Regions from separate parts of the Bradyrhizobium sp. STM 3557 genome, predicted to be linked through region 2. Evidence: riboswitches for the same ligand, from Rfam matches in the RefSeq annotation. Region 2 holds a riboswitch; the other holds the start of a gene.

Region 1 (11,354 bases), 780 kb from region 2:
GCATATCGCTTACGCTCATGCGGGCTACTTGTTCACTGTTGCTAACGCTACCGCCCCTTCCCCGCCCGGCTGAGCAGAAAGACGCCCTGCTCGCCGAACATGTTCCAGAACCACCAGGGCATGTTGAAGCGCAGCGGGCGGGCGTAGGAGTCGAGCGCGACCGCGCGCTCCATCTTGACGTGGATCTCGTCGCAGAGCTGGACGAAATCCTTGATGGTGCAGAAATGGATGTTCGGCGTGTCGTACCAGGTGAACGGCAGGTTCTCGGTCCGCGGCATGTGGCCACCGATCAGAAGCTGCAGGCGCAGCCGCCAGAAGCCGAAATTCGGAAAGGTGACGATGGCGCGGCGGCCGATGCGCAGCAGATTTTCCAGCACGGCCCTGGGCTGCCGCGTCGCCTGCAAAGTCTGCGACAGGATCACATAGTCGAAGGCATCGTCGGGATAGTTGACGAGATCGGTGTCGGCGTCGCCCTGCACGACGGCAAGCCCCTTGGCAACGCAGCGGTTGACGCCCTCGCGCGACAGCTCGATGCCGCGCCCGTCGATGCCGCGACTCTCGAGAAGCTGCAGGAGATCACCATCGCCGCAGCCGACGTCGAGCACCCGCGAGCCGCGCTCGATCATCTCCGCAATAAGAAGATGATCGGCGCGATAGGCCAGTGGCTGCGCACCCGCGAGGCCGTTCAGCGGCAGAACCTGTTGCTGCATCGACATCGCTTACTCCCCCTGCGCGGTCAGCCCGCGGGCATGGCCCGCCGAGTCCAGGAATGCGCTGGCGATGTCGAAGAACTCGGGCACATCGAGCAGGAAGGCGTCATGGCCCTTGTCGGTCTCGATCTCGGCGAACGACACCCGCGCGTTGGAGGCGTTGAGCGCGTGCACCAGTGCCCGCGACTCCGCTGTCGGAAACAGCCAGTCGCTGGTGAAGGACACCACGCAGAAACGGGTCTTGGTGCCGCGAAACGCTTGCGCCAGCGCACCGTCATGATCGGCGGCGATATCGAAATAGTCCATCGCACGAGTCAAATAAAGATAGGAGTTGGCATCGAAGCGCTCGACGAAGGACGAGCCTTGATAACGCAGATAGCTCTCGACCTGGAAGTCGGCGTCGAACGAGAAGGTCGGCAACTCGCGGTCCTGCATGCGCCGTCCGAACTTGCGATGCAGCGCTGCGTCCGAGAGGTAGGTGATGTGTGCGGCCATCCGCGCCACGGCGAGCCCGCGATGCGGATGGATGCCCTTGTCGGCATAGCGGCCGTGATCCCAGTCCGGATCGGCCATCACGGCCTGGCGGCCGAGCTCATGAAAGGCAATGTTCTGCGCCGAATGCCGCGTGGCACAGGCGATCGGCAGGGCCGAGAACACGCGCTGCGCATAGGCGGCGGTCCATTGCAGCACCTGCATGCCGCCCATCGAGCCGCCGACAACGGCAAACAGCGTGTCGATGCCGAGCTTATCGATCAGCATCGCCTGCGCGCGCACCATGTCGGGAATGGTGATGATCGGGAAGTCCAGCCCGAACGCCTTGCCGGTCGCGGGATTGAGCGAGGCCGGCCCGGTCGAGCCCATGCAGCCGCCGATTACGTTGGAGCAGATGATGAAGTAGCGCGAGGGGTCGAGCGGACGGCCGGGGCCGACCAGCGTCTCCCACCAGCCGGGCTTGCCGGTGACGGGATGAGGATTGGCGACATGCTGATCACCGGTGAGCGCGTGACAGACCAGAATGGCGTTGGACTTGTCGGCATTGAGCTCGCCATAGGTCTGATAGGCGATCTGGAATGGCGCGAGATCGACGCCGCAATCGAGTCTCAACGGCTGATCGGGGCCGAACATCGCAAGCTGCGAGCTCGGATGATCCACTTCATGCGAGCGCTCTTCCGGCTGGATCGTGCGCCGCGGCGACACGAGCTTCGATTTGGCCGCCTTCGATTTGGATGTCAGGCCTGTCATCTGCTTCGTCCCCGGCTGCTCGCCGGGGCTCCCGAACCGCGCGACAAATCAGGCCACAAAAAACCCGGCCTGAACTGGGTTCGGCCGGGATCGAAACTGTCCCCGGCCTGTTTAGCGAGTTTTTTAACGTGGCTGCAAGCCGGCCGGCTCAAATGACCACGGAACCTTCGTAAACTAGTCCGGCTCGGTGTCGCCGTCAAGGCGAGGCATGGTTAACCGCATCGAGGTCCGGCCGCATCGCCGGAGCATTCGGCCTCATCAGCATCAGATAAACTTGATGTTGCGCCATGCTCGTTGATGCGACAGAACCACGATGTCCTCGTAGAGACGTTGGGCCAGCGCCCCTTTCGAGAACGATTAGCGAGATTCCGCCGATGCCCCAGACGCCTCCCGCCCCGCCATCGCTCGCCGACCTGCGCAAGGAGATCGACACGATCGACGAGCAGATGCATCGGCTGCTGATGCAGCGCGGCGACATCATCGACCGCCTGATCAAGGTCAAGAAGACCCAGGAGGTCGGATCGGCGTTTCGCCCGGCGCGCGAGGCCGACATGATGCGGCGCCTGGTCGAGCGCCATCGCGGCATCCTGCCGCTCGATACGGTCGAGAGCATCTGGCGCGTGATCGTCTCCACCTTCACCTATGTGCAGGCGCCGTTTTCGGTGCATGCCGATGTGTCGGTCGGCGAATCCGCGATGCGCGATTCCGCGCGCTTTCATTTCGGCTTCCTGGTGCCCTATGTGGCGCATTTCAGCGCCCAGGCCGCGGTCGAGGCGGTGGCGAGCTCCAAGGGCGACCTGGCGCTGGTGTCGGCGATCGCAGGCCACACGCCGTGGTGGATCACGCTGGAGCCGGTCGGTGCGCCGAAGATCATCGCGCGGATGCCGTTCCTCGAGCGCGCCGATCATCCGGCCGCCCTGCCGGTATTTGCGATCTCGCGCGTCGCCGATGACGCATTGCTGACGGAGGTCGAGACCTGGAGCGTCCGCGTCTCCGGCTGGAACGCGCAGGTGTCCCGGGCGCTGTCACCGCTCGCCGATGTCGTCGCGGTGCCCGACACCGCGTTCGACAGCGCCGCGCTGCTGGTCTCGATCACGGCCCCCACCGGGATCGACCAGATCAAGTCAGCCCTGATCGCAGCGGGCGCCTCGGTGCGCTCGACGGCCCTCGTCGGCGGCCATGCAACGCGCTATACGGTCCCGAGCTAGGGCTCGATTGCCCGCCCTTGATACCTTCCGGAGTCTGAAATGTCCCGCCCTGTGCCGAATCCCGGCATCCTCGATATTGCGCCCTACACCCCCGGCAAGAGCCCGACGCCGGAGCCGGGCCGCAAGGTGTTCAAGCTGTCCGCCAACGAGACCCCGTTCGGACCGTCGCCGAAGGCGATCGAGGCGTTCAAGAGCGCAGCGGCGCATCTGGAGGACTATCCGGAAGGGACCTCCCGGGTGCTGCGCGAGGCGATCGGCCGCACTTTCGGGCTCGATCCCGACCGCATCATCTGCGGCGCCGGCTCCGACGAGATCCTGAACCTCTTGGCGCACGCGTTCCTCGGCCAGGGCGACGAGGCGATCTCGACCACGCACGGCTTTTTGGTTTATCCGATCGCGACCATGGGCTGCGGCGCCAAGAACGTGATCGCCGCCGAGACCGACTTCACCTGCGATGTCGATGCGATCCTGAACGCGGTCACGCCGCGCACCAAGCTGGTCTGGCTCGCCAACCCGAACAACCCGACTGGCACCTACATCCCATTCGACGAGGTCAAGCGGCTGCGCGCCGGTCTGCCTTCGCATGTCCTGCTGGTGCTGGACGCCGCCTATTCAGACTACGTCTCGCGCAATGACTACGAGCTCGGCATCGAACTGGTGGCAACGACCGAGAACACGGTCGTCACTCATACTTTTTCGAAGATCCATGGACTCGCCGCGCTGCGCGTCGGCTGGATGTTCGGTCCCGCGCATATCGTCGATGCCGTCAACCGCATCCGCGGGCCTTTCAACGTGTCGACGCCGGCGATGCTGGCAGCGGTCGCAGCGATCCAGGACACCGCGCATCAGCAGATGTCGAAGACGCACACCGAACACTGGCGCAACTGGCTGAGCGAGGAGATCGGCAAGCTTGGACTGAAGGTGACGCCGAGCGTGACCAATTTCATCCTGATTCACTTCCCAACCGAGAAGGGCAGGACGGCGGAAGAAGCCGATGAGTTCCTCACCCGCCGCGGCCTCGTGCTGCGCGCGCTGAAGAACTACAAGTTGCCGCATGCGCTGCGCATGACCATCGGCACCGAGGAAGCCAACCGCCTGGTGGTCGATGCCCTGCGCGACTTCATGGGGCCGAAGTGACGGGAGCGCCCACATTCGAGCGCGTCGCGCTGATCGGCTTCGGCCTGATCGGCGGCTCGATCGCCCGCGCCGCCCGGGTGCACAACCTTGCCGGCGAGATCGTCACCACGGCACGCTCGGAAAAAACGCGCGCGCGCGTAGCTGAACTGGGCCTCGTCGACCGCGTGGTCGAGCGCAATGTCGAGGCCGTCAGGAACGCCGACCTCGTCATCCTCTGCATTCCCGTCGGCGCCTGCGGGCCCGTCGCGCAGGAGATCGCCGCGCACCTGAAGCCGGGCGCGATCGTCTCGGACGTCGGCTCCGTCAAGGGCGCTGTTGTCCGCGACATGGCGCCGCATCTGCCGGATGGCGTTCACTTCGTGCCGGCGCATCCGGTCGCCGGCACCGAGAATTCGGGTCCGGATTCGGGTTTTGCCGAGCTCTTCATCAACCGTTGGTGCATCCTGACGCCGCCCGACGGCACCGATGCCGCGGCGATCGAGAAGCTGCGCGCGTTCTGGGCCGCGATGGGCGCGAAGGTCGAGATCATGACGCCGGATCATCACGACCTGGTGCTCGCCATCACCAGCCATCTGCCGCACCTGATCGCTTATACGATCGTCGGCACTGCCGATGAGCTGGCGCAGGTCACCGAGTCCGAGGTGATCAAGTTCTCCGCCGGCGGCTTCCGCGACTTCACCCGCATCGCCGCCTCCGACCCGACGATGTGGCGCGACATTTTCCTCAGCAACAAGGAAGCCGTGCTGGAGATGCTCGGCACCTTCAACGAGGACCTGTCGAAGCTCACCCGCGCGATCCGGCGCGGCGACGGCGAAGCCCTGTTCGACCATTTCACAAGGACGCGGGCGATTCGTCGCGGCATCGTCGAGGTCGGCCAGGACTCGGCCGCGCCGGATTTCGGCCGGCCGCACCCGCAGCTCAAGACGCCTTAGCGATGGCAGCCGCGCTCAGAATAGAGGCGGGATCTGCGCGACCTTCAGCGGCCCGACCAGCACCGCGCCGTCGGAGAAGCGCAAGGGGAAGGTGCGGGCCTTGCGTCCTTCCAGCGTGGCTTCCTTGCCGAGCGCGTTGATGGTGGCGGCAACGCCGACATTGGCATTCTGCTTGACCACCTTGCCGAGCCCGGGAATGGCACGGTCGAGCGCGCCGAACAGGTTGTTGAGGTCCTGCGACTTCACGCCCGGCGCAACGCGGTCGAGCGTCGATTGCGGCACGCCCTGCTCCAGCATCTTGTCGATGCCGAGCGCGGGGATCACCTTCTCGAAGCCGGTGACCGTCATCTGCAGCTCGCCGTCGATATTGCCATTGGCGGTGAGGCCGAGCGTGCCGGTAGCCACCGCGATCAGCTCGCCCTGCTGAATGCGCGACCGCACGATCTCCACATGACCGCCGGCCGCCTGAAGCTCGCGAAACCGCTGCGGCCAGGGCTTTGGCGCAAAATCCTTCAGACCACTGACGCGCGCGTCGACGTCGGCATTGAACGGCTCCGCCAGCATCGGATGCGCACCGAGAATGCTGCCGCCATTGACCTGCAGGTCGGTCTCGATCACCGGATGGTCGGCTGGCGTGCCATCGACCAATCGCCCATGCAGTTCAACATGATCAGCGCGCGCGACCGCGGTCTGTGCGGCGCCATCGTTGCGGCTGATCGTGGGCGCGTCAAAAACCAGGGCGCCACGCTGCGGCACCGACGGCAGGCCATAGACGCTGGCTTCGCCGAGGCGCCAGTTCACGGCGAAGGAGGACGATGGATCGCCACCATTCGAAATCGTCGCAGGTCCCGCGAACAGCGCGATCAGGCGCTTGGGATCATAGACCTGCGCAACGACCATGATCTGGCCGAGCTTGGCATTCATCAAAGCCGTGCCGGCCGCCTGCGAGAACAGCGATACGCTCGGATTGTCGCAGCGGACCTCGAGTCGGAACGGGAAGCCGGCCACCGAGCGGCGGCCGCAATCATAGACGCGCCCGGACTTCGCCTCGCGCGCACGCCACGCATCGGCCTGGACATCGACCTGCGAAGCAGCAAAAAACCAGAATACGCTCCAGGCGACCGCTGCGATCAGGAGCAGGACGGGAGCGATGAAAAGCCCCCACAGCGGGCGCCGGCGCGGCGCAGGCATCATATCGGACATGCGGGGAGCCTTTGAGCAGCAATTTTGGCAATTACGCGATCACGGGTTGTGTATTTGCGTTAACAAATATCAATCGACCCACCAGATAGGCCTCCATCGGCATGTCGGCAATGACCGTCTCTGATACCGTGTTCCCCAAGGGCGACCTCTGGGTGTTTGGCTATGGCTCCCTGATGTGGCGTCCCGGCTTCGATTTCATCGAGCAGGTTCCGGCGCGGCTGATCGGCGAGCATCGCGCGCTCTGCGTGTACTCCTTCGTGCATCGTGGAACGCCGGAGAAGCCGGGTCTCGTGCTGGGACTCGATCGTGGCGGCGCCTGTCGCGGCATCGCGTTCCGTGTCCCGGAGCGGACGCGGGAGGAGACGATCGCCTACTTGCGGGCCCGCGAGCAGGTCACCTCGGTCTACCGCGAGGTGATGCGCTCGGTCTGGCTGGAGAACGATGCCAGGCAGCGCGTCAGCGCGCTGACTTATGTCGTCGATCGCGGCCACGTGCAATATGCCGGCCGGCTCTCGCTGCACGAGCAGCTCAGCCATGTTCGGCAGGGCCACGGCCAGTCCGGCGCCAACCGCGACTACGTCACCTCGACCGTCAAGGCGATCGAGGCGCAGGGTTTTCGCGATCCGCAGCTGCATCGGCTGGCGATGATGCTGCATGATGATGGACATTCGCTGCATCCCGCCACACCAAAGACGACTACGCTTTAGCTGCCTGTGGCATACGGCCGAACAATCGCGCCTGCTCGGCCTGGCCGGCGGCAACCAGCCGGCCGGTCGCCTCCTCGATGACGCTCTGGATGCGCTTGAGAAACTCATCGCGCGGCAGGCCCGGCGGCAGCGGATCGAGAAACTCGACCACCAGCGTACCGGGATAGCGCATGAAGGTGCGGCGCGGCCAGAACAGGCCGGAATTGAGCGCAACCGGCAGGCATGGCACGCCGCAATCGGCATAGATCAGGCCGACACCGGCTTTGTAGTCAGGTGGCGCGCCAGGCGGGCGCCGCGTGCCTTCCGGGAAGATCACGAACTGCCGCCCGCGGCGCACCTCCTCGCTGGCCCGCTTGGCGATCTTCATCAATGCCTGCCTGCCTGAGGAGCGATCGATCGCAACCATGTCGGCCTTCATCAGATACTGACCGAAGATCGGGATACGCAACAGCTCGCGCTTCAACACGAAGAACGGTGCATCGAAGAAGTGCAGCAGCGAGATGGTCTCCCACATCGACTGGTGCTTGGCGGCGACGATCAAAGGCCCTTTCGGGATCTTCTCGGCACCGCGATATTCGACCTTGATGTTGCAGATGACGCGCATCATCACGATGTTGCTCTGGGCCCACCAGTTGGCGACGCGCAGCAGCGCCTTGCGCGGCATTGCCAATGTCGGCAGCGCGACGATCGCCCAGAAGACAAAGTTCGGATAGAACAGCAGGTTGAACAGCAGCGAACGCAGGAAGATTAAAACCATCGAGAAACCTGTTCAGTTGGCCAGCGCGGTCGCCGGACGGCGGGGAAGCTGGCCCCCCGGCGGCTCGCTCTCCGGCGCAAGGTCGAGGCCGAGACGGGCGAGACGAACCCGAAGCTCGGCAGCGACGAACTTGACATATTCGGACAGCAACAGCCGGACGGTCGCTCCGCTGGTCCACCACGGCTCGTCGCGCCATTTTTCGCCGACCACGGCAAACGGAATGAGGTCGATGTCCGGCATCGCGTGGGACAGCTCCACGATGGCGCGGGGCATGTGATAGTTCGAGGTCACGACGATCAGCGACTTGAAGCCGCGCTCGCGCGCCCAGCGCCGGGTCTGCGCGGCATTGCTGCGGGTGTTGATGGCGGAGTAGTCGAGATCGACGCAGCAATTGATCAGCGGCTTGCTGTCAGGGACCGAGCGCGAGATGTCGCTGGCGTCGTTGGTCGGATGCACGCCCGATATCAAGAGCCGCTTGCCATAGCCGGCGGCGAGCAGGTCCATGGCATCGGAGACGCGCGAGGAGCCGCCGGTCAGGACCACGATGCCGTCGGCCGGCCGCTCCGGCTTGATCTCGGCGCCACGCAGCTGCGACAGGAAGCCGATGAAGCCCACTGCCGCGGCGAAGAAGCCCACCGCCGTGATCGCGACGAGACCCGCGCAGACGCGGCCGACCGCGACGTGCAGCGGCGTTCTCGGCGGCGTATCGTCGACCTCTGACGCCATGAGGGCGAATGATCCTTAGTCGATACTCTCAAGCGTTGCGAACAAGGTGCGGCGCGCAGCCCAGCCGGTCACCGCGGCGATCACGACCGCCTGCACGGCGATGACGAGATAGCCGGCGGGCCGCAGCGAGAAGGTGCCGAGCAGCGCCGCGAACTGGTCGCCGACCGGCGTGCCGGAGAACCAGTTGGCGATCGACTCGGAGAAGCCGAAACCGAGCATTGCGATGCCGCCGCCGATGACGCCGCCCTCGAGTCCGAGCTGCAGGAAATGCCGCAGGAAATGGTTGGCGATGTAGCGATCGCCGGCGCCGACGAAGTGCAGGACCTCGACGATCGGCCGGTTCGCCGCCATTGCGCCGCGGGTCGCGAACGACACGGAGATGATGGTCGCGATGATCACCAGCGCCAGGATGCCGACCCCTGCGAACAGCGTGGCGCCCGTCATCGAGCGCATCCGCTCGATCCAGGCGCGGTGGTCGTCGACACTGGCATTCGGCGCCACCTGCGTCACCCGGTTGCGCAAGGCGGTGAGATCGAAGCCGGTGCCTGGCTGAACGCGGGCGACGATCACGCGCGGCACCGGCAAATCATCGAACGACAGCCCGCTGCCGAGCCACGGCTCCAGCAACTTGGAGGACTCGTCCTTGGTAAACGGCTTGGTCTCGACGATGCCGGGCTGCGCCCGCATCGCCTCGGCCACGGCCGCGGTGTCGCGCTCGAGATCGCGCCCGGGCTTGGGTCGGACCTGCACGGTGATCTCGCTTCCGACCTCGGACTGCCATTCCGCGGCCGACTCGCTGACCAGGAACACAGTGCCCGTGGTGATCGAGGCGAGAAAGGTCATGATCGCAACCACCGCGACCAGCGCGCGGCCGGCGATCGAGGCCCGCGGCACGATCGGTGACACGATGCGGGCCTGTGCCGGCAGTTGCGGGCGCTCCTCGCCGAGATCGACCAGAAGGCCGTGTTCGTCCACACTACTCATAGATGTGCAAGCGTCCCTGGTGCAGCACCAGCCGGCGGGCCTCGTACTGGTCCATCAGCGTGATGTCGTGGGTTGCGATGATGACGGCGGTCCCCGAACGGTTGAGTTCGATGAAGAGGCGCAGCAGGCGGCGGCCGAGCGTCGGATCGACGTTGCCAGTCGGCTCGTCGGCGAGCAGCAGCTGCGGCCGCGAGATCACCGCGCGCGCGATCGCCGCGCGCTGCTTCTCGCCGCCGGACAAGATCGGCGGCAGCGCATCCATGCGCTCCCCTAAGCCCACCCATTTCAGGAGGTCGATGACCTCCTTGCGGTAGCTCGATTCCTCGCGGCCCATGACGCGGAACGGCAGCGCCACGTTCTCATAGGTCGTCATATGATCGAGCAGCCGGAAGTCCTGCAGCACGATGCCGATCCGCTTGCGCAGGTCGGCGACCTCGTCCTTGCCGAGCAGCGAGACGTCATAGCCGAACAGATTGACCAGCCCGCGGGTCGGCCGCAGCGACAGGAACAACAGCTTGAGCAGCGAGGTCTTGCCGGCGCCCGACGGCCCGGTGAGGAACTGGAAGGAATGGGCCGGCACCTGGAAGCTGAGGTCGCGGAGGATCTCCGGCCCTAGTCCATAGCGCAAGCCGACATTTTCGAACCGAACCAAGGCTCAGCTCCGTTCGCAGGCGGGTCGGGCCGGACGTGGCCGCGCTGGAACCGCGGCCGAAACCAGCGATGCGCCTGTTATGGTTTCCGGTTCGTTAACGGTCATTTTGTACCATCCGCGCGGCCGTGTCCCGAAGTTCGTCAATAGTGCGGCCCTTGTAGCACGGACTTTTGGAAACAAGGCGGCACCGGCCGTTGCTGGAGAACAGGCTCGATGTTCATCGTTTGCCCTCATTGTACAACATCCTACGCCATTGATCTCGCAACCCTTGGCGCCACCGGCCGCACCGTGCGCTGCTCCCGCTGCAAGGAAGTCTGGCTGGCGCACCCCGAGGACGCAGTGAATACGCCGGCGCCGCTGGCGGCGATGGCCGACGCCGGCGACGGCCCCCTGCCCGATGCCACCGAGACCGACTGGGAGGCGCTGGCGCGCGGCGACGATGACGAGCACCCTCCCCAGGTCGACAGTCCCCCGCTCGCGGCCGGCTGGCCTGATGACGCCGAGGACGAGATGGCGGGCTCTGAGCTGTCGGAGACCGACAGCCCCCGCCCCTGGCACCGCAGGCTTCTGAAGCGGCCTGCCTCATCTCGCACCGCCGGTAAAGCCGTATTCAACCTGCCCGCGATCACCGCGGCCATGGGCGCGCTCGTCATCGCTCTCATCGTCTGGCGCGCCGACGTCGTCCGGCTCATGCCGCAAACCGCGACATTCTACAAGATGGCAGGCCTGGAGGTGAACCTGCGCGGCATCTCATTCAAGGACTTGAAAGTCGCCACGGAAACTGTAGACGGCAAGCCGGTGCTGGTGATCGAAGGTGTGATCGTCAGCGCCAACAAGAAGCCGGTCGAGCTGCCGCGGCTGCGGTTCAGCGTCCGCGACGCCCAGGACGTGGAAATCTACGCCTGGAACGCGGTGCTCGATCAGTCGGTGCTGAAGCCTGGCGAACGCACGGCGTTCAAGTCGCGGCTGGCGTCACCTCCGGCCGAGGGACGCAATGTCGACATCCGCTTCTTCAACCGGCGCGACCTCAACGCCGGCAACGCGTAAGGTTCGAGGTCTCGCGCGATCCCGAGGCCGCAGGATGGAAGGGCATTAG
Region 2 (11,354 bases):
CCCTGAACCGGCTGCTCGAGACGGTGCCTGATGACGTCGATTGTCAATCGCCTTGGCGGACCCGAACTTGCCGGAACGGTCGAATCGCCCGCGCTGGCGCCGGAAGCGGCCGCGGCCGTGCCAGCCGCCGCCTTGCCGGCGACGGGCGAGCGCGAGCTCAGGCTCGATCTGTTTCGCGGGCTCGCTCTGTGGCTGATCTTCGTCGACCATCTGCCGCCGAACCTGCTCACCTGGTTCACGATCCGCAATTACGGCTTCTCCGACGCCACCGAGATCTTCATCTTCATCTCCGGCTACACGGCCGCCTTCGTCTACGGGCGGGCAATGCAGGAGGCCGGCTTCGTGGTGGCGACCGCGCGCATCCTGCGCCGGGTCTGGCAGATCTACGTCGCGCACGTGTTCCTGTTCACGATTTTCCTTGCCGAGATCTCCTACGTCGCGACCAGCTTCGAGAACCCGCTCTACACCGAAGAGATGGGGATCATGGATTTCCTCAAGCAGCCGGACGTGACCATCGTGCAGGCGCTGATCCTGCGCTTCCGTCCCGTCAACATGGACGTGCTGCCGCTCTACATCATGCTGATGCTGTTCCTGCCGGTGATCCTGTGGCTGATGCGCTGGAAGGCCGATCTCACGCTGGCGCTGGCGGTGGTGATCTACGCCGTCACCTGGCAGTTCGATCTCTATCTCTCGGCCTATCCGAACGGCGTCTGGGCCTTCAACCCGCTGGCCTGGCAGCTTCTGTTCGTGTTCGGCGCCTGGTGTGCGCTTGGCGGTGCACGGCGGATGTCGCGCATTCTCAATTCGCCGATCACGCTTTGGATCAGCTTCGCCTATCTGCTCGCCGCCTTCTTCGTGACGCTCACCTGGTACATCCCGCAACTCGGCCATTTGATGCCGCGCCGCCTCGAGCAGTGGATGTATCCGATCGACAAGACCGATCTCGACGTGCTGCGCTTTGCCCATTTCCTGGCGCTGGCGGCGTTGACCGTCTACTTCCTGCCGCGGACCTGGCCGGGCCTGAAATCAGCCTGGCTGCGGCCGCTGATCGTGTGCGGCCAGCACTCGCTGGAGATCTTCTGCCTGGGCGTCTTCCTGGCGTTCGCCGGGCATTTCATCCTGGCCGAGGTCTCGGGCGGCGCGGTCATGCATGCGCTGATCAGCCTCAGCGGCATCCTCATCATGTGGGGGGTTGCCTCGTTGATTTCGTGGTACAAACATGAGGCTGACAAAGGTGCGACGCGCAAGGCCGTGCGCAGCAATGCCGATCTGGCTGGAGGGGGCTGATGCTATCAGTCTCGTGGTGGCGATGCGGGATGATAGGGACGGCGCTGGCCTCGGCGTGGACCTTGGGGCTGGCAACATCCGCGCGCGCCGACAACCCGCCCAGCTGCGAGGTGCCTGCCTACCTTCTGACGACCGAAAGTCCACTGCCGAAAGTCACTGAGGCGGTCAAGAAGGGGCAGCCGCTCGATATCCTGGTCGTCGGCAGCCGATCCTCCACGATCAACACGTCAGAGGCCAGTGCCTACCCGGCACGGTTGCAGGCCGCCCTGAAGGACAGACTGCCGGCCGTTCCTGTCAATCTCTCCGTCGAGCTGCAGCCCAAAAAGACTGCGGAGGAGTTGGCAAGCGGTTTCGTTAAACTGGTAGAAGAAAAAAAGCCTATTCTGGTCGTCTGGCAGACCGGAACCGTCGACGCCATGCGGTCCATCGATCCCGATGATTTCCGCAATGCGGTGAACGCGGGGGTCAGCGCCTTGCAGAATGCGGGAGCGGATGTCATCTTGATGAACCTGCAATATAGCCCGCGCACGGAGACCATGATTTCCGTGCCGCCCTATATCGACAACATGCGTGTGGTCGCGCAGGAGCGCGACGTTCCGCTGTTCGATCGCTTCTCCATCATGCGTCAGTGGAGCGAGCAGGGCGATTTCGACCTGTTCAATCCGACCCACGGTCTCGAGCTGGCCAAGCAGGTTCACGATTGCCTCGGCCGAGCGCTGTCGAAATTCATCATCGACGCGGCGCATCTTGCGCCGGCGCAGCAGAACTAGGATTTTTCCGTTCATGACGTTAACGAAGTGTCACCGCCCGGTACGACGGCTGGCGCTGCTGTCCGTGGCGGCCGCCCTGCTGTTTGCGTTGCCGGCGCCCCCTCTCATGGTTCATGCGCAGAATGCAGCCCAGGCGGCTCCGCAGGTTTCAAGCCCGCCGCAGAACGCCCCTGGCTCGCAGGCCATCACGGCGCCAGCCTCCGATCCGCAGCAGCCCAGGAGCCTCACCGCCAAGGCGATCGACAAGGTCAAGCAGGTCGCGAAATCGGCCTCCGACATCTTCAATCGCGTGCCCTGCCTGCCGCCGAAGGGTGTCGCGAAGAAATCCTTCATCTCGCTGCCGCATGTCGCGAGCAAGCTCGCCGAAGGCAAGCCGGTCGTGATCATCGCGTTTGGGTCGTCCTCGACGCAGGGCTGGGGATCGAGCGCGCCGGAATACACCTATCCGAACCGGCTCGCCGCGCAGCTGCACCGGCAATATCCGGCGGCGCAGATCTCGGTCATCAATGCCGGTATCGGCGGCGAGGATGCGCCGGAGATGGCCAAGCGCCTGCAGAGCAGCGTGATCGACCAGCATCCCGACCTCGTGATCTGGCAGGTCGGCACCAATGCGGTGCTGCGAGGTCTCGATCCCACAGAGACCGCCAAGCTGGTCGACGATGGTGTGTCGAAGATGCAGGCCGCAGGTGCCGACGTCGTGCTGGTCGATCTGCAGTATTCACCGCGCGTGATCGAGCGGCCGGAAAGCGCAAGCCGGATGATCAAGGCGCTCAGCCGGATCGCCGAGCTGCATCACGTCGGCATCTTCCCGCGCTTCGAGGTCATGCGCGACTGGCACGAGCGGCAGGACATTCCGATCAACGATTTCGTCATCGCTGACGGCCTGCACATGAACGATTGGGGCTATGCCTGCTTCGCCCAGCTGCTTGGCGACGACATCATCCGCTCGGTGGGCGCGGTGAAGATCGGCGTCAACACGCCGCCCGACGTGCCGAGCTATCGGCGAATGTGATGAGAGGCGGGTAGGCAGTAGCGAATAGCGAGTAGGGAATGGCGAATCGTAAATCGTAAAATCCATTCGCTATTCGCTACTCACCATTCGCGGCGAAAGCTACGCTTTCGCCAACGCGGCATCCAAGTCGGCAATCAGATCGTCCGGATGTTCGAGGCCGGCGGAGTAGCGGATGAAGCCTTCGCTGATGCCGAGCTCGGCGCGCGCTTCCGGCGTCAGCCGCTGATGGGTGGTGGTGGCGGGATGAGTGACCAGCGTCTTGGCGTCGCCGAGATTGTTGGAGATCTTGGCGAGCTTGAGTGCATTGAGCGTGCGGAAGGCGGCCGGCTTGCCGCCTTCGACCTCGAAGCCGATCAGGGTCGAGCCGGCGCGCATCTGCTTCCTGACGGTTGCGGCCTGCGGATGGTCCTCACGTCCGGGATAGATGAGCCGCGAGATTTTCTTGTGGCTCGCCAGGAAGTCGGCGACCTTCGCTGCGTTCTCAGTCTGCGCACGCACGCGCACCGCGAGCGTCTCCAGTCCCTTCAGCAGCACCCAGGCGTTGAAGGGCGACAGCGACGGGCCGGTCTGGCGCATGAAATTGTGGATGTGCTCGTTGATGAAGGCCTCCGACGACAGGATCACGCCGCCGAGACTGCGGCCCTGGCCATCGATATGCTTGGTCGCGGAATAGACCACGACGTCGGCGCCGAGCGCGAGCGGGCTCTGCCAGATCGGCGTAGCGAAGACATTGTCGACGATCAGCCGGGCGCCGTGTGCATGCGCGACTTCCGCGATGGCGCCGATGTCGAGCACGTCGAGCGTCGGATTGGTCGGGCTTTCCAGGAAGCAGGTCTTGGTGTTCGGCCGCATCGCGCGCTGCCACTGGTCGAGATCGAGTCCGTCGACCAGAGTCGACTCGATGCCGTAGCGCGGCAGCAGGTCCTCGATCACGAAGCGGCACGAGCCGAACATCGCCTTGGAGGCGACGACATGATCGCCGGCGCGCAAGGGCGCCAGGATGGCGGTGGTCACGGCGGCCATGCCGGTGGCGGCCGAGCGGCAGGCCTCGGCGCCTTCGAGCTCGATCATGCGGCGCTCGAACATCGCGGTGGTCGGGTTGGAGAAGCGCGAATAGATGAAGCCGGGGTCCTCGCCCTTGAAGCGCGCCTCGCATTCCTCGGCGCTGCCATAGACGAAGCCCTGGGTCAGAAACAGGGCCTCGGACGTCTCGCCGAATTCGGAGCGCAGGGTGCCGGAATGCACCAGGCGGGTTTCGGGCCGGTACTGGGTCAGCGCGGGAACGGTGGTTTTGGACATGTGACCTCCATCGTGACCACGGGTGAAATGGCCACAAAAAAACCGGCCTGGGAAAATTCCTCAAGGCCGGGATCACATCTGTCCCCGGCCTGTTTAGCGATTTATTTAACGTGGCTGCAAGCCGGCCGGCTCAAATCACCACGGGATAAGTCGTGCTCTTAATCGCCCGCGGCCTTTCCGTCAAGCCGGCCATCGGATAACCGGGTAGAGGCCCAATATATGGGGCTGGGCGCGCTTCCAGGCCCACTTTAAAGTAATCAGGCCGCGAGGGATCAGGCTTTGTCGTTTCAACTGCCAGCCGATGCCAATGGCATCCTGCCCGACCGCATGATCGCGGCGATGGCGGAGGCTGGCCTGATCATTCCCGCATACGACTTCGTCGAGAGTCAGATCCAGCCAGCCAGCCTGGACCTGCGGCTCGGCGATGTCGCCTACCGCGTGCGCGCCAGCTTCCTGCCGGGCCCCGGCGCGACGGTTGCCGAGCGCATCGATGAATTGAAGCTGCACGAGATCGCGCTCGCGGACGGTGCGGTGCTGGAGACCAACTGCGTCTACATCGTGCCGCTCCTGGAGAGCCTGGCGCTGCCGAAGGACATCGTAGCAAGCGCCAATCCGAAGAGTTCGACCGGGCGGCTTGACGTGTTCACGCGCGTGATTGCCGACGGCACCAGGCGGTTCGATATGATCGGGGCCGGCTATCACGGTCCGCTCTATGCCGAGATCAGCCCGAAGACGTTTCCGGTCCTGCTTCGCGAAGGTTCGCGGCTCTCGCAGGTCCGTTTCCGCGCAGGGCAGGCGGTGCTGGATGCAGATGAGCTCGATGCGCTGCATCAGGCCGAGCGGCTGGTCGACCGCGACGATGCCGATCTCGTCGGCGGCGTCGCCGTGTCGGTCGATCTCTCCGGCGCGAACTCGGGCGGCTTCGTCGGCTATCGCGCCAAGCGCCACACCGGCGTGGTCGATATCGACCGCCGTGGTGGCTATCCGGTCGACGATTTCTGGGAGCCGATCAAGGCGCGCGCCGACGGCAGCCTGATTCTCGATCCCGGCGAGTTCTATATTCTCGCTTCCAAGGAAGCTGTGCAGGTGCCGCCGGACTACGCGGCGGAGATGGTGCCGTTCGATCCCTTGGTCGGCGAATTCCGCGTCCATTACGCCGGCTTCTTCGATCCCGGCTTCGGCTATGCGGGCGCCGGCGGGCAGGGTGCGCGCGCCGTGCTGGAGGTGCGCTCGCGCGAGGTGCCGTTCATCCTCGAGCACGGCCAGATTGTCGGCCGCCTGGTCTATGAGAAGATGCTGGCGCGCCCCGATGCGATGTATGGCCAGCGCATCGGCTCCAACTACCAGGCGCAAGGCCTGAAGCTGTCGAAGCATTTTCGTCTCTGATATCCCCCCGCCTGCATTCCCCGCAGGTCCCCAATGCGCCGATGGCCGCAGGGAAATCGCGGCGGACGTGCTAGGACATCCTCGCGCGGCGCTAGCGCCATGACAAAATTCAACCAGCGCACAATATCTGCCGTGCGGAATGCGGCGAGCCCCTGGGGAGAGAGATGTCCGAAATCGGCGTCGCCGAAATCCCGGTTGATGAGAGGGAGCAGCCGTTGCCGCCGCCGGTGGCGCCGGCAAAGAGCGTGCTGACCGACGGGCCGATCCTGCGCACGCTGCTCTCACTGGCCTGGCCGAACGTGATCGCGCTCTCGGCCGGCACCTGCGTGGTGATCGCGGAGACCTCCTATATCGGCTTGCTGGGCGTCGAGGCGCTTGCCGCGATGGCGTTGGTGTTTCCGCTCGTCATCCTCACCATGACCATGTCGGGCGGCGCGATGGGCGGCGGCGTCGCCTCGGCGATCGCACGCGCGCTCGGTGCCGGCGACCAGGTGCGCGCCGCGACGCTGGCCTCGCATGCGCTCTTGATCGGCCTCTGCTTCGGCCTCGCCTTCATGATCGGCATGCTCCTGTTCGGGCCGCAGTTGCTCGCGCTGCTCGGCGGCCGCGGTCAGGTACTGGCACACGCGGCCGCCTATGCGCAGGTGTTCTTCGGCGGCGCCGTGCTGCCCTGGCTGATGAATTCGATGGCCGGCGTTTTGCGTGGCACCGGCAATATGAAGCTGCCGTCCATGCTGATCCTCAATTCGGCGCTGCTGCAGGTTATCCTCGGCGGCACGCTCGGCCTCGGGCTCGGCCCGGTGCCGCAATTCGGCATGCGCGGCGTCGCCGCCGGCGCGTTGATCGCCTACCTCGTCAGCATCTCCGTGATGGGCTGGTATCTGTTCTCTGGCCGCGCGCGTGTCGTGCCAAAGCTGCGCGGCTTGCGAATAAGCCGCGCGGTGCTCGGCGATATCCTGAAGGTCGGTGTGGTCTCCTGCCTGTCACCGTTGCAGGGGGTGTTATCGGTCGCGATCTTCACGCATATGCTGGCCAGCCTCGGCACGGCGGTCCTTGCCGGCTACGGCATCGGCGCGCGGCTGGAATTCATGCTGACCTCTATCGCATTCTCCTTCGGTATCGCTTCGGTGCCGATGATCGGCATGGCGATCGGGGCCGAGCGCGTTGCGCGCGCCAGGCGGATCGCCTGGGTTGCCGGGCTGACATCCTTCATCTCGGTCGGCGCGCTCGCGACCGTGATCGCGATCAAGCCGAGCCTCTGGGTCGATATCTTCACCCATGACGAGGAAGTGCGGATCGCGAGCGGGCAATATCTACGAACAGCGGCGCCGATGTACGCCTTCATCGGGCTTGCGCTCTCGATGTATTTCTCCTCGCAGGGTGCGGCGAGGATGACCGGACCCGTGGTGGCGCAGACGGTGCGGCTCGTCTTCATCGCATCCGGCGGCTGGTGGCTGTCGATGCATGCCGCGACCGCGCAAAACTTCTTCACGCTCGCGGCGTCGTCGATGATGCTGCTCGGCGTGCTCTCCTGCGCAAGCGTCATCATGACACGCTGGGGATCGAAATCTGCAGCCGTCGTGATCAGTTCCGCGCTCTCGGGCTACGGCAGGTTACGCCGTCGCCCGTGAGCGTGAGACACATCACCCGCTTGTTGCTCGGACTGCTCTGAACTCGGTGACCACGCGCCAGCTCGCGCCCTGGTCGGACGAGGTCTCGCCGCGCCATAGGAAGGAGCTGGGCTCGATCTCCAGGAAGCGCCAGCGGATCAGTCGTCGGTCCGGAGCAGTGCCAAGCTGCACGATGTCGGCGCCTTCGGCGCGGCCGATCATCTGCAAGATGGTCTGGGTAACGGGATCGAACCATTGCACGTGCCAGGCATCGATCCGGGCATCGTAGATCCGCAGCGTCGTGCCGTAGCTGTTGATATTGGCGGCGGCATCGCCGGCCCGCAACGGACCGCGCGGCGGCACGATCCAGACGTCCTGGATGGCGCGGCCTTCCAGCACCCAGCCGAAATGCCATTCGCCCTTGCGCCGCCGCTCCGCCCCGTCCTCGGCGAACTGGCTGACATCGAGATCCCACGAGCCGATGAAGCGGCCGTAGAGATCCATCTTGCCGGCGCGCTCCGGAGCGGGACCGTCGGCTCCAAGCGCGACAAGGAAAGGAGAGGTTGTCATGAGCTATGATCTCCAAGATGCCTCTGCATCGCCGTAGCGCCGAGCTCCATCTGGCCGTCGATATAGGCCGCAATCTCGTTCGGCAGCACGTCGGTGATCCAGATCATGCGAGAACGATCATCGCCGTCGGCGATGATGTGGATCGAGGCGCTGTGCTGGGTCACACGCTCGCTTGCGACCGAATAAACCAGCCGTCGCCGCTGCTCGTCGCAATCAACGAAGCGTTCGCGGACGACGGTGCCGTTCGCAAACGTGATGATGCGTGCGTCACCGTCCAGCTTGCAGTCGGTCACGAAACCCGGCGCAAGCCGCGTATGCACCGCGCCGAAATCACGCACCGCATCCCAAACCGCGGATGCCGGCGCGTTGACAGGAATGTCCTTGTAGATTGACGCCATGGTTGGAGCTCTCAGGTGCAGACGGCTTCGACGTTGTTGCCGTCGGGGTCGATCAGGAACGCCGCGTAATAAGTTGGGCTGTAGTCGGTGCGCGGCCCGGCTCCGCCATTGTCGCGGCCACCGGCCTTCAACCCCTCGCTGTAGAATTTTGCGATCGCCGCGTGGTCGGGAGCACGGAATGCGACGTGCACGCCGCCTTGGCTCTGTCCGGGCGCGTGATAAAGCCACAGCGCGGGCTCGCCCTTCGGGCCGATGCCCGCCGAGGTCTCATCCTTCGTGCATAGGATGTGGCCGAGCGGAGCGAGCGCGGCCGTGTAGAATCTGATGCTGGCGTCGAGATTGCCGACATGCAGCCCAAGATGATCGTACATGATTGATCTCCATGTGATGCGCGCAGCGGGCGCGCCATGGCGATCAGTTAATGTCCGATGGCCCCACGTGTTCTTGGAAAATCTTGCGCTCGCCGCGCGCGGCCTGGCGGAACTTTAGCGGCGAGACGCCGGCAGCGCGATGAAAGGTGCGGGTGAAATTGGAAAGATCCGCAAACCCGACGTCATAGGCGATGTCGGTAACGGTCGCATCATCATCGACCAGCCGCCGCGCCGCATGACGCAATCGGGAGCGCAACAGGTATTGATGCGGGGTGACGCCCAGCGTTGCGGAGAACATGCGCAGGAAGTGGAACGGGCTGACGCTCGCCTCGCGCGCCGCGTCCTCCAGCTCGATCTCGCGGTGCGAATTGGCGTCGATCCACAGCGCGGTCTCGACTGCGCGGCGGCGGTCACGCGCCGTGGGCTTGGCGGGCTGTGGCGGCTTGCCCGACATCGTCGCGACGAAGCGACTTGCAAGCAGATGGCCGATTTCGTCCAGGCCGATATCGCTGCGTGCTTCGGCTGCAGCCTGGGCGAGTTCGCCGAGCACCATCAACTCGGGCAATGGCGGCACGGCACCGGCCTGCCAGACCGGCTTGGCATCGCCGATGCTTTGCACCAGCTCGGGTTCGAGAAAGAACGACAGGCATTCGTCGCCGCAGACATGATCATGTGTGCACATGAACTCGTCGCCGGGATGTCCGATGAACAGGCTGCCGGCGACCAGCTCGAAGAAGCGGCCGCGATGGTGGCAACCGAAGCTGCCCTTGCGTACGTAGGAGACGGAATGACAGCCGAACCGCTCGACGAATGGCGCGTCGCCGGCTTGCGCCGTGCAGCGGAAGTCCGAGACCCGGACGGAGCGGCTGTTGAACAGGATGGTCGCGGCCATCCGACAGATCTAGTGAGCCGCGCGCGCCCGATCAACCACCAGCAAGGCATCGAACAGGGTCAATCCCGCCTCTGGCAGCGCGCCCTCGAGCGCGAGCAGCCGGCGGCCCGAGATGATGCCACGGTGCGGCGAGGCCTTGTCCAGGCCATTGCCGGCGCCCTGCACGCGGTGGCACGGCACAATCAATGGAAAAGGATTTTTCGCCAGCGCGTTCGCCACTGAATGCAGGGCGCCGCCGACATGCAGATGCGCTGCGATCTGATCGTAGATGCGAGTCTCGCCGCGCGGGATCTGCCGGACGTAATCATAGACCCGCTGATTGAACGGCGCGACGTCGCTCATGTCGAGATCGATCTCGGTGAGATCCACGTCATGCCCACGCAGCGCAGCGGCAATTCCGTCGATGGCGGCCTCGATGCTCGGAGGCGGCCGAAGTTCGCGGGCCTCGGGAAATTGCCTGAACAGGTGCCGGAGCGTCTCGATCTCTCGCGCTTCCGGCAATTGCACGCCGACCACGCCTGCATCGCTCCACGCGATGCCGCAACGGCCGAGCGCCGTATCGAAAACAGTGTAACCACGCCTCATGACGCCACCCCAACCGCACGCCACATCACGTCGCCGGCCGACCAGGCCGCACCGGAATCAGTCAGATGTTAACCATGATGTGCTGGGGCGGGGTGTGCCGTGATTTGGGTCATCCTTGTCAAGTGTGATCATGGCGTTGCGACGCGGCGCGGAGGTGACTCCGCGCGAGTTCGGTTGCAAGCGAGCCTCGACACTACGCGGCATTTGCGTCGACCGTGAACGGCTCGAATAGCTGCAACTCAGACGCGCGGAGTCCGCGCATCCCGGACAAAATCCGGATCGTGCGCAAGCCAGATCTCGAGCAACGTCAGGAAGGTGACGATCACGCCGATCGCGATGCTGACGTGCATGGCCGAGGTATGGGTGAAGCCGAGCAGCCAGGGCGCGGCGATCAGCCAGATGCCGACGGCAACTTTCAGCCATTCCTCCCAGTCGGCGAAGGCAACGAAGCCGGCGGCGGACAGCGCGATCAGCACATAGCCGCTCACTTCGGCGTCGAGCCTTCCGGCCGTGCGGATGAATCCGAACAGCCATGGTGCGAGAACCAGGAAAACGCCGCAAAGCAATGTGTAGATGTCGAGAACCGAGGCGCTCCAGAATTTGGTCTGCACCTTGCGGATCAATTCGCTGGTCATAGGGGCTCTCCCGGGGTTCCGTTCGCGACGAGGGCCGGGCGGAGCGAGGATAGCTGAGCGAGCTCTTGCGGCACGGGCGCAATTCCGTTCTGCCGCACGGCCTTTCATTGTGAACGGGCGACTGAGAACAGAGTTCCTGCGACCGGCGGCAAGCCCGCACGCCGTTCCCAGCATCGCGTCCGATCGTGTCCCGCGCCGGCTTGGTGGCCTTGCGTTGCAACCGTAATGCAATTGTCTGTCCTGAACATCTTGAAGTAACAGAGGGCATGCATCTCCTGTCGAGTCGATGGAGTGAGAGATGCAGATCGCGAAGCGGTGTCCGGACACAAGCCGGATGCCAGGTCGAACGGCTTCTGCCCGTCGCCTTGTCCATCCTCGGCGCGGATGCTGTCGCGTGTCCTGCGGCGGCCCGGCAAAGCTGGCTGCAGGCCGGGTTTGTCGTCACGGGCACTGAGACGTGACGCTGCTCTCGCGCCTGTTTGCACTCGTGGCCGTCGCCCTGCTGCCGGCAATCGCGATCCAATCCTATAACGAGGTCG

What was found. A riboswitch is a leader RNA that binds a small molecule or an ion and turns the genes downstream of it on or off. The one in region 2 is predicted to bind S-adenosylmethionine.
Region 1: another riboswitch for S-adenosylmethionine. It lies ahead of P6U24_RS07045 (homoserine O-acetyltransferase); the one in region 2 lies ahead of P6U24_RS03575 (O-succinylhomoserine sulfhydrylase).

What each region holds. Positions count from the first base shown of each region.
Region 1 is NZ_CP120697.1:1,546,523-1,557,876, reverse strand. It holds gene metW (methionine biosynthesis protein MetW) at 48-716, opposite strand; gene P6U24_RS07045 (homoserine O-acetyltransferase) at 720-1,952, opposite strand; SAM riboswitch at 2,043-2,122, opposite strand; gene P6U24_RS07040 (chorismate mutase) at 2,327-3,160, shown strand; gene hisC (histidinol-phosphate transaminase) at 3,200-4,297, shown strand; gene P6U24_RS07030 (prephenate/arogenate dehydrogenase family protein) at 4,294-5,229, shown strand; gene P6U24_RS07025 (DUF2125 domain-containing protein) at 5,245-6,432, opposite strand; gene P6U24_RS07020 (gamma-glutamylcyclotransferase) at 6,543-7,139, shown strand; gene P6U24_RS07015 (lysophospholipid acyltransferase family protein) at 7,129-7,896, opposite strand; gene P6U24_RS07010 (YdcF family protein) at 7,909-8,622, opposite strand; gene P6U24_RS07005 (cell division protein FtsX) at 8,638-9,606, opposite strand; gene ftsE (cell division ATP-binding protein FtsE) at 9,599-10,258, opposite strand; gene P6U24_RS06995 (MJ0042-type zinc finger domain-containing protein) at 10,472-11,305, shown strand.
Region 2 is NZ_CP120697.1:770,570-781,923, forward strand. It holds gene P6U24_RS03560 (OpgC domain-containing protein) at 31-1,287, shown strand; gene P6U24_RS03565 (SGNH/GDSL hydrolase family protein) at 1,287-2,057, shown strand; gene P6U24_RS03570 (SGNH/GDSL hydrolase family protein) at 2,071-3,069, shown strand; gene P6U24_RS03575 (O-succinylhomoserine sulfhydrylase) at 3,169-4,368, opposite strand; SAM riboswitch at 4,441-4,520, opposite strand; gene P6U24_RS03580 (2'-deoxycytidine 5'-triphosphate deaminase) at 4,648-5,754, shown strand; gene P6U24_RS03585 (MATE family efflux transporter) at 5,919-7,385, shown strand; gene P6U24_RS03590 (hypothetical protein) at 7,398-7,934, opposite strand; gene P6U24_RS03595 (SRPBCC family protein) at 7,931-8,332, opposite strand; gene P6U24_RS03600 (VOC family protein) at 8,344-8,703, opposite strand; gene P6U24_RS03605 (helix-turn-helix transcriptional regulator) at 8,747-9,595, opposite strand; gene P6U24_RS03610 (methylated-DNA--[protein]-cysteine S-methyltransferase) at 9,605-10,180, opposite strand; gene P6U24_RS03615 (SPW repeat protein) at 10,420-10,815, opposite strand; gene P6U24_RS03620 (ATP-binding protein) at 11,273-11,354, shown strand, end outside.